Regions from separate parts of the Aeribacillus pallidus genome, predicted to be linked through region 3. Evidence: riboswitches for the same ligand, from Rfam matches in the RefSeq annotation. Region 3 holds a riboswitch; each other region holds the start of a gene.
What was found. Region 3 has a riboswitch for S-adenosylmethionine ahead of ABES52_RS14530 (acetyl-CoA C-acyltransferase). Riboswitches for the same ligand answer to the same signal wherever they lie in the genome.

Region 1 (2,204 bases), on a different contig from region 3:
GATTTACCAACTCCAGCGCATATCGTCGAAAAAATGCAAGAAGCGGTTCAAAATCCATTGAATCATAAATATGCACCTTTTCGAGGATTTGATTATTTGAAAGAAGCAGTGGCGACCTTTTACAAACAAGAATATGGGGTAAAGATCGATCCGAAACATGAGGTGGCTGTTCTTTTTGGAGGGAAAGCTGGACTCGTTCAATTACCTATTTGTCTATTAAACCCTGGCGATATTGCCCTTCTTCCGGACCCCGGGTATCCAGACTATTTATCTGGACTAGCGATGGCCAGAGCATCTTACGAGTTGATGCCTCTTCGGGAAGAGTCTCAATTTCTACCGGAATTTGATTTTATAAATCCTCATGTACTTGAAAAAGCAAAACTCATGTTTTTAAACTATCCGAACAATCCAACAGGGGCGACCGCTGATCTCAGCTTTTTTGAAGAAACGGTACGCTTAGCGGAAAAGCATCGAATTTGTGTTGTGCACGACTTCGCATATGGAGCGATCGGCTTTGATGGACAAAAGCCGATTAGCTTTTTACAGGCAGAAGGGGCGAAAGAAGTTGGCATTGAAATTTATACATTGTCAAAAACATACAATATGGCTGGCTGGCGGGTCGCTTTTGCAATTGGCAATCGCTCCGTCATTCAAGCTCTTGAGCAATATCAAGACCATATGTATGTGAGTCTTTTCGGTGCGATTCAAGAAGCTGCCGCCCACGCGCTTCTTTCCTCCCAACAGGCGGTGAGAGACCTGGTACAAACGTACGAAAAACGGAGAAATACGTTGATTGAAGCTGCTCATCAAATTGGCTGGAATGTAACTCAACCGAAAGGCACTTTTTTTGCCTGGCTGAATGTGCCGAATGGCTATACTTCTATGGAGTTTTTCCAATTGTTATTAGAAAAAGCTCATGTCGCTGTGGCTCCGGGAGTTGGATTTGGACAATATGGGGAAGGGTACGTGCGTGTAGGACTGTTAGCAGAAGAAAAACGACTAGTGGAAGCCATTGAACGAATGGATGCACTCCGTTTATTTAAATCGTAGCAATTAAGATAATTGGTGAAAAAAATATTGACAATTTTTCTAGGAGATGGCATAATTCGAATTAATTTAAATTATATGAAAATTGAATACGTAAGAATTTCTTATCAAGAGTAGGTGGAGGGACGAGCCCGATGAAACCCGGCAACCGACCGTAATACCATCGCGAGGTGGGGCGCTTAAGGCGCCGGATGTAACATCCGCAAGGCACGGTGCTAATTCTTGCAGCGTTATGCTGAGAGATAAGAAGATGGTGGATAGAAACGCAACCTCTTCTTATCGAAGAGGTTTTTTTATTTGATTTGAAAAAGGAGGAGCAAGATGTCCTATCTTATTGCTACTTACAAAATGAGGGGAAAGCCCGGTTCGTTTTTGAAAAAGGCCGAACAGATTGCACTTGGTATGACAGTTGGTTCTTGGACGAATTTACCTTTGCTTGAAAAAGAACAACTGAAAAAGCACAAAGGTGAAGTTCTTTCAGTGGAAGAAGTTGGACTTGAGAAAGGAGAGACAGAAAAAGTAACTGGTTATGTCCGAATTGGGTATCCTATCGTTAATATTACGACCGATTTTCCTTCCATCTTAACGACTGTGTTTGGGAAGCTTTCATTAGACGGAGAAATCAAATTAGTGGATGTATCGTTTCCGGATGAATTATTTCCGTCATTCCCAGGCCCGCGTTTTGGAATCAAGAAAATTCGAGAAGGGTTACAAGTATTGGATCGACCACTTGTGATGAGCATTTTTAAAGGGGTGATTGGCCGCGACTTACCATACCTGTTGTCGCAACTAAAAGAACAAGCGCTTGGTGGTGTGGACTTAGTAAAAGATGATGAAATTTTGTTCCAAAATGACCTTACGCCTTTTGAACAGCGGATTGTTGAAGGGAAGAAGGTGCTAAATCATGTGTATGAAGAAACAGGACATCGAACGTGGTATGCGGTTCATCTTTCTGGTCGGACAAAAGACATCATTGACCGGGCGAGACGTGCATCTGAATTAGGGGCAGATGTGTTGTTATTCAATGTATTTACGTATGGGTTGGATATTTTACAGCAGCTAACTGAAGACGATGAAGTGAACGTCCCAATTATGGCACATCCTGCTTTTAGCGGAGCATTGACTTCTTCCCTCATTTATGGTTTGTCCCATTCTCT
Region 2 (2,204 bases), on a different contig from region 3:
AATCCTTTGAAGACAAAAATTTCGTCCTTTTCCTTTAAGTATTGAATAACTTTATTATATAATTTATCAAATGCTTCTGGTGAAATTGGTTGGTTTACGGAACCCCAATCAATTTTATCTTTAACAGAAGGTTCTTCGACAATAAATTTGTCTTTAGGTGACCGACCTGTATATTTTCCTGTTTCTGCACGAACCGCTCCAGTAGAAGAAAGGACCCCTTCTCCACGGCTTAACACTTTTTCCACTAGTCGTGGAACTGATAATTGAACACGAACATTTTGACCAGTAAGCAACTCTTTTAAGTTCGAAAGACTAACAGAATTCATACGGCGAAACCCTTCCTTTTCGTGATTTTATAATGATATATCGTTAACCCCTTTGTTCCTTAAAAACAGTATAACACATTTATGTAAATAATCTATACTATTTACAATATTTTTTTAAAATGTTTTATTTTTTGTCACAATTTCCTGTCTCTGTTTTGTCAGTAAGGGGAATTTTGTATTGTTTTTGTCACACTCTATATTATATTAGAACGAATGTGGAATGTAGCAGCTACTGTCTCTTGTTTTGTAAAAAGTAGGCGAATAGACTCATACATCCTATAGTTGACATTTGGACAAAATGTTCATTTTGTGGACAAACGAAGACAATTCACGGACAATATGATCATTACAAGGACCTTTTACAAAAGTAATCAGACAATTTTAGTGTTCATCAAAGCAATCACACATTGGCATGATTTTGCTGTATAAAAATATGAAAATTTTGTTGACACGCTTTGACAAAATACGATAAGATTTTACCTTGAACGGATACTCTTATCCCGAGCTGGTGGAGGGACAGGCCCTATGAAACCCAGCAACCTGCTCATTGAGGGAGATGGGATTTTCGAGACTATCCCATATTCCGAGCAAAGGTGCTAACCTGTTGCAAGGCGAGGCCTTGAACGATAAGAGTGAAAGGCATGATGACACAATCAACCTTTCCTCTAGAAGATATTTAAAAAGGAAAGGTTTTTTTATTTTGCCAAAGAATCGTGCCTTTAATGCAAACGCCACTTCTTTTCACATTGATAAAAATGATAGGTTTACTTCATACTACTAAGGGAAATGAGTACCGTGACGATGAAGCAGTAAAAGATACGGGCATGAAAGGACCAATGAATGAACAGGTGCATATGTTACATTACCGTTTTATGCGTTGGTTCAATGACTCGAGGGAGCTGCTGCTTTTTTAAAAAATCATAACAAAGGAGGATCCATCAGATGACAAAGAAACGTCGTCTTTTTACGTCTGAATCTGTTACAGAAGGTCATCCAGATAAGATTTGTGACCAAATTTCTGACGCCATTCTTGACGCTATTTTAGCAAAAGATCCAAATGCTCGTGTTGCATGTGAAACTTCTGTAACAACTGGTTTAGTACTTGTAAGCGGAGAAATTACAACATCCACGTATGTTGATATTCCAAAAATTGTTCGTGAAACAGTTAAAGAAATTGGTTACACTCGTGCGAAATATGGTTTCGATGCGGAAACTTGTGCCGTATTGACTTCTATCGATGAACAATCCCCTGACATTGCAATGGGTGTTGACAGAGCGTTAGAAGCACGTGAAGGACAAATGACAGATGAAGAAATCGAAGCAATTGGTGCGGGCGACCAAGGGTTAATGTTTGGTTTTGCATGTAACGAAACGAAAGAATTAATGCCATTACCAATTTCCCTTGCACACAAATTAGCTCGTCGTCTTACAGAAGTTCGTAAAGAAGAAATTCTTCCATACTTACGTCCAGACGGAAAAACGCAAGTGACGGTTGAATACGATGAAAATGACAAACCGGTTCGAATTGATACAATCGTTGTATCTACACAACATCACCCAGAAATTAGCTTAGATCAAATTCAACGTAATATTAAAGAATATGTTATCGAGCCAGTTGTTCCAAAAGAACTGATCGATGAAAATACGAAATATTTCATCAACCCAACAGGACGTTTCGTCATCGGTGGTCCTCAAGGTGATGCTGGATTAACAGGACGTAAAATTATTGTTGACACGTACGGTGGATACGCTCGTCACGGCGGTGGTGCATTCTCTGGTAAGGACCCAACAAAAGTTGACCGCTCTGCAGCATATGCTGCTCGTTACGTAGCGAAAAACATCGTAGCAGCTGGTCTTGCAGATAAATGTGAAGTTCAA
Region 3 (2,204 bases):
TGAAACACGCCCATACTTACCAAAACGAAAAATAGCTAATCATTCAGAAGGTAGCGAGAAATATCTTTATCAGAGAGAAATAGTGAAGCGTATGATTCATGAAAAAATTAAATCGCTAAACGATCAATCTATTAAATGTTATAATGGTTCAAACCAAATTGCCAATACAAAGATTGTGTTAAACGAAAACACCACTGTTAAAGAGTTCAAGGAACAGTTACTATTGAATTTGCGCAAAATATCAGAATTTGTGGATGAAACGGTATCCGAATTAAAAGCGATGTCCTAAAGATTTGGTACATAGGTAACGGAGCTTGTTTCCTCAAAAAAGGAATCCACGGAACATGTGATGAAGACTAAACATAAGTAACGGGAGCCTATCAGGTATTTGATAGGCTTTTTTTACTGGAATCTTTCATTAGTAGGGGGCAAGATTGTTGAACATTCGCGAAATCTATCGATAAAACAGGAAAATCGATCGAATTAATTTGCAAAATATATTGATAAATCAGGAAAATGGTTCGAAAAAATGTTCGAATCCCTACTGCGGTTTTTAGGTTAACCACATGTCTCTTTTTATCAAAAAAGTCTTTTCTTTGAACTGGATGATTAATAGGTTAAATCTGTTGATTTCGAAAAAATTTTTTCTTACAGCCACAACGATGTAAACGTTCTCAACATCTTTTTCGTAAAAAATCAAAGTTGACATGAAAGTAAAAAGGTTATAACATTCGGATTATCAAGAAAATTCAATCAAATGAAATAAAGTCTTATCCAGAGTGACTGAGGGAACAGGCCCGATGACGTCCGGCAACCTCCTTTATGGAACGGTGCTAATTCCTGCAGAATGAGTTTTTTCATTCTGAAAGATAAGGCGAAACAAATTGGTAATACCTTAAGCCTCTTTCAGAATGAAAGGGGCTTTTTCATTGCTTATAAAAAGCAATTGAAAAATGCCCCGTCTGATAAGGTGAAACACCATAAAAGGATGACAAACTAATTCTGTGAATGGAAAGGAGAAGAAGGTATGACTGTGGTTATTTTAGAGGGAGTGCGTACGCCATTTGGAAAGTTTCGAGGAAAACTGGCCGATGTATCAGCGAAACAGCTAGGAAGCGTTGCAGTGAAAGAATTGCTTCGCCGGGTTCCGGAAGGAAAAAACGCAGATGGAGTATTACTTGCACAAGTCATCCAGGCTGGAGAAGGGCAAAATCCAGCGCGAAAAGTGGCCGTAGAAGCGGGAGTGGATCTTTCGGTACCTGCTATTACACTCAATAATGTTTGTTTGGCCGGATTGGCTTCCGTTTCGGATGCTACGCGCCGGATTGTTTTACAGGAAGGGCAGTTATTCATTGTTGGGGGCTATGATTCGATGACGAACGCTCCGCACACTGCCAACTTGCGAAAAAGTGTCCCGCTTGGAAAAGCAGAGTTTACGGACACTTTAATTAATGACGGCTTGTGGTGCTCCCTCTCCAATGAATCAATGGGCGTATTGACTGACAAGAAAAACAAAGAACTAGGAATCACTCGAAAGGAACAGGATGAATATGCATGCCTTTCACAACAACGGGCATACAAAGCGTTACAAGAGGGCCGGCTGCAGGAAGAAATCACTCCTGTATACGCACATGAAGAATGGATAAAAGAAGATGAAGGTATTCGCCCGAACACCACGATTGAAGGATTAGCGAAACTCCGTCCTGTTTTTACAGAAGACGGTACGATTACAGCTGGAAACGCATCGCAAATGTCAGATGGCGCAAGTATTGGAATTGTCGCAAGCGAGACACAAGCTGAAAAACTTGGCTACACACCGCTTGCAAGAATCATCGGTTGGGCAGATATTGCTGGTCCAGATACGAGCCTCCATTTAAAACCGGCCCAGGCAATTGAAAAAGTCTTGGAGAAAACGGGGCTTACGGTTCGTGATATAGACTTGTTTGAAATTAACGAGGCCTTTGCCAGTGTGGTCATAGCCAGCTGCAAGAAACTAAAGATTCCGTATGAAAAAGTAAATGTCAACGGCGGAGCGATTGCTATCGGCCATCCTTTAGGAGGCACAGGGTTCCGGTTGCTGCTAACGCTTGTTCATGAATTAAAACGGCGAGGCGGCGGAAAGGGAATTGCGACACTTTGCGGCGGGGGCGGCCAAGGATCAGCCATCCTAGTAGAAGTGCCAAAGAGGTGGTAGCCATGACAAC
Region 4 (2,204 bases), on a different contig from region 3:
CCAGATATTACGTTGTTTGAACAATGGCAACGTGCGGCCCATGGCTTCATTCGTTTAGTGACATTAGCTCCTGAATTGCCCGGTGGAATCGAATTCGTGAAACATTTGAAAATACAAGGGGTGGTAGCTTCCATTGGCCATTCAGATGCGGTTTATGAAGAAGTGGTCCAAGCGATTCAAGCGGGGGCTACCCATGGTACTCACTTATTTAACGGGATGCGCGGAATCCATCACCGTGAGCCGGGAGCGGTTGGAGCGCTATTAATGCAGGATGAAATTAAAACCGAAATCATTGTAGATGGAATTCATGTAAGTCCCGAAATGGTTCGTTTTGCCTATCGTAACAAAGGTACGGAAGGTATCATCCTTATTACCGATGCAATGCGGGCCAAATGTATGCCACCGGGTGTATATGAGTTAGGTGGTCAAAAAGTCAGTGTCAACGAATCGAAGGCTGTGTTAGCAGATGGAACACTAGCAGGTAGTATGTTAAAAATGAATGAGGCCATTCAAAACATGCAAACATATACCCAATGCACGTTACGTGACATTGTGCAAATGACCTCATGGAACCCTGCCTCTCAATTAGGCATGCTGGACCGGAAAGGAAGCTTAAAAAAAGGGAAAGATGCAGACATTGTTGTATTGAATCGTGAAGGTGAGGTTATGCTCACATTTTGTCGAGGAAAGATTGCTTACTCTAAAAGAAATACGATTGAAATACCGTCCCTTTAATGATGTTCCCCAATAATTATGATAAAGGCTATGTTATATGTCATTGTTGATTTTTAGCAAGTTGTTCACACGGGGCGACTCCAGCGGGGACAAGAAGCCAGGCAGGCAAGACCCTTACTTGAGCGTAGCGAGGGAATCGGCTTGCGGCTTGCCCGCGGAAAGCGTCCACCTGCAGCGATAAATATCAACAGGATCATTTAACAGACATGATAAAAAATAAACATGAATTTATGTTCTTTTCATATATTAATTATCAGAAAAATAAAAAAAGATTGACATTCCATGTTCCAGTATTATACAATGCTCAACAAGAACATTTTCATATGAGTTTGGAACACAACTCTTATCAAGAGAGGCGGAGGGACTAGGCCCAATGAAGCCCGGCAACCTTCAAGTCAAAAAACGGCTTGAAAAGGTGCCAATTCCTACAGATCCTTGAGATCTGAAAGATAAGAGGAGGAGCGTGTGACACGTAACCCTCTTCTTAGGAAGAGGGTTTTTTTATCCTATCCTCTTCTTATATCCTCACTAGAGTCTTCAACATGTTCAAACTTGTTTCCCTTGTCATTGGTCAAAAATTGAAGGAGGAATGTGTATGAGCAATCACAATTATGAATTGGAAACTATTTTGCTTCACGGAGGGCAGGAGCCAGATCCTGTGACTGGAGCACGGGCGGTCCCGGTCTACCATACAACATCGTATGTGTTTCGGGATACGGAACATGCGCAAAACTTATTTGCCTTAAAAGAAGCGGGGAATATTTACACCCGCATTGGGAATCCAACGGTAGATGTATTTGAAAAGCGCATCGCTCAACTGGAAGGAGGAGCCGCAGCCGTTGCGTTATCATCCGGGATGGCGGCCATTACGTTAGCTATTTTAAACGTGGCGCATGCGGGAGATGAAATAGTCGCTGCCAGCAATTTATACGGCGGTACGTATAATTTATTTGCGGTGACCTTACCGAAGTATGGCATTAACGTTAAATTTGTTGACCCAACCGATCCTGATCATTTCCGGCAAGCAATTACGGAAAAAACGAAAGCAATTTTTGCCGAAACAATTGGAAATCCAAGCTTACATGTGCTTGATATTGAAACGGTCGCGAAAATAGCTCATGATTATCACCTTCCACTTATTATCGATAACACGTTTGCCACTCCATATGTCTGCCGCCCAATAGAATGGGGAGCCGATATCGTCATCCACTCCGCAACGAAATGGATCGGTGGCCATGGTCGAGCCATCGGTGGAGTGGTCGTTGATAGCGGAAAGTTTGATTGGAATCATGAAAAATTCCCGGGCTTTACCGAACCGGACCGGAGCTATCATGGGCTTCGCTATGCAGTAGACGTGAAGGATGCACCGTTTGCAGTCAAGTTACGCGTGCAACTGCTTCGTGACTTTGGTCCATGTTTAAGTCCTGAAAATGCGTTCATCTTTTTGCAAGGGCTTGAAACGTTGCACC

Region 1: another riboswitch for S-adenosylmethionine. It lies ahead of ABES52_RS01370 (2,3-diketo-5-methylthiopentyl-1-phosphate enolase); the one in region 3 lies ahead of ABES52_RS14530 (acetyl-CoA C-acyltransferase).
Region 2: another riboswitch for S-adenosylmethionine. It lies ahead of metK (methionine adenosyltransferase); the one in region 3 lies ahead of ABES52_RS14530 (acetyl-CoA C-acyltransferase).
Region 4: another riboswitch for S-adenosylmethionine. It lies ahead of ABES52_RS10495 (O-acetylhomoserine aminocarboxypropyltransferase/cysteine synthase family protein); the one in region 3 lies ahead of ABES52_RS14530 (acetyl-CoA C-acyltransferase).

Annotation. Positions count from the first base shown of each region.
Region 1 is NZ_JBCNBW010000005.1:1,852-4,055, reverse strand. It holds gene ABES52_RS01375 (pyridoxal phosphate-dependent aminotransferase) at 1-1,050, shown strand, start outside; SAM riboswitch class I at 1,149-1,296, shown strand; gene ABES52_RS01370 (2,3-diketo-5-methylthiopentyl-1-phosphate enolase) at 1,369-2,204, shown strand, end outside.
Region 2 is NZ_JBCNBW010000003.1:1,299-3,502, forward strand. It holds gene pckA (phosphoenolpyruvate carboxykinase (ATP)) at 1-326, opposite strand, end outside; SAM riboswitch class I at 819-959, shown strand; gene metK (methionine adenosyltransferase) at 1,269-2,204, shown strand, end outside.
Region 3 is NZ_JBCNBW010000065.1:48,887-51,090, forward strand. It holds gene ABES52_RS14525 (hypothetical protein) at 1-289, shown strand, start outside; SAM riboswitch class I at 768-876, shown strand; gene ABES52_RS14530 (acetyl-CoA C-acyltransferase) at 1,028-2,194, shown strand; gene ABES52_RS14535 (AMP-binding protein) at 2,197-2,204, shown strand, end outside.
Region 4 is NZ_JBCNBW010000042.1:7,145-9,348, forward strand. It holds gene nagA (N-acetylglucosamine-6-phosphate deacetylase) at 1-735, shown strand, start outside; SAM riboswitch class I at 1,076-1,191, shown strand; gene ABES52_RS10495 (O-acetylhomoserine aminocarboxypropyltransferase/cysteine synthase family protein) at 1,331-2,204, shown strand, end outside.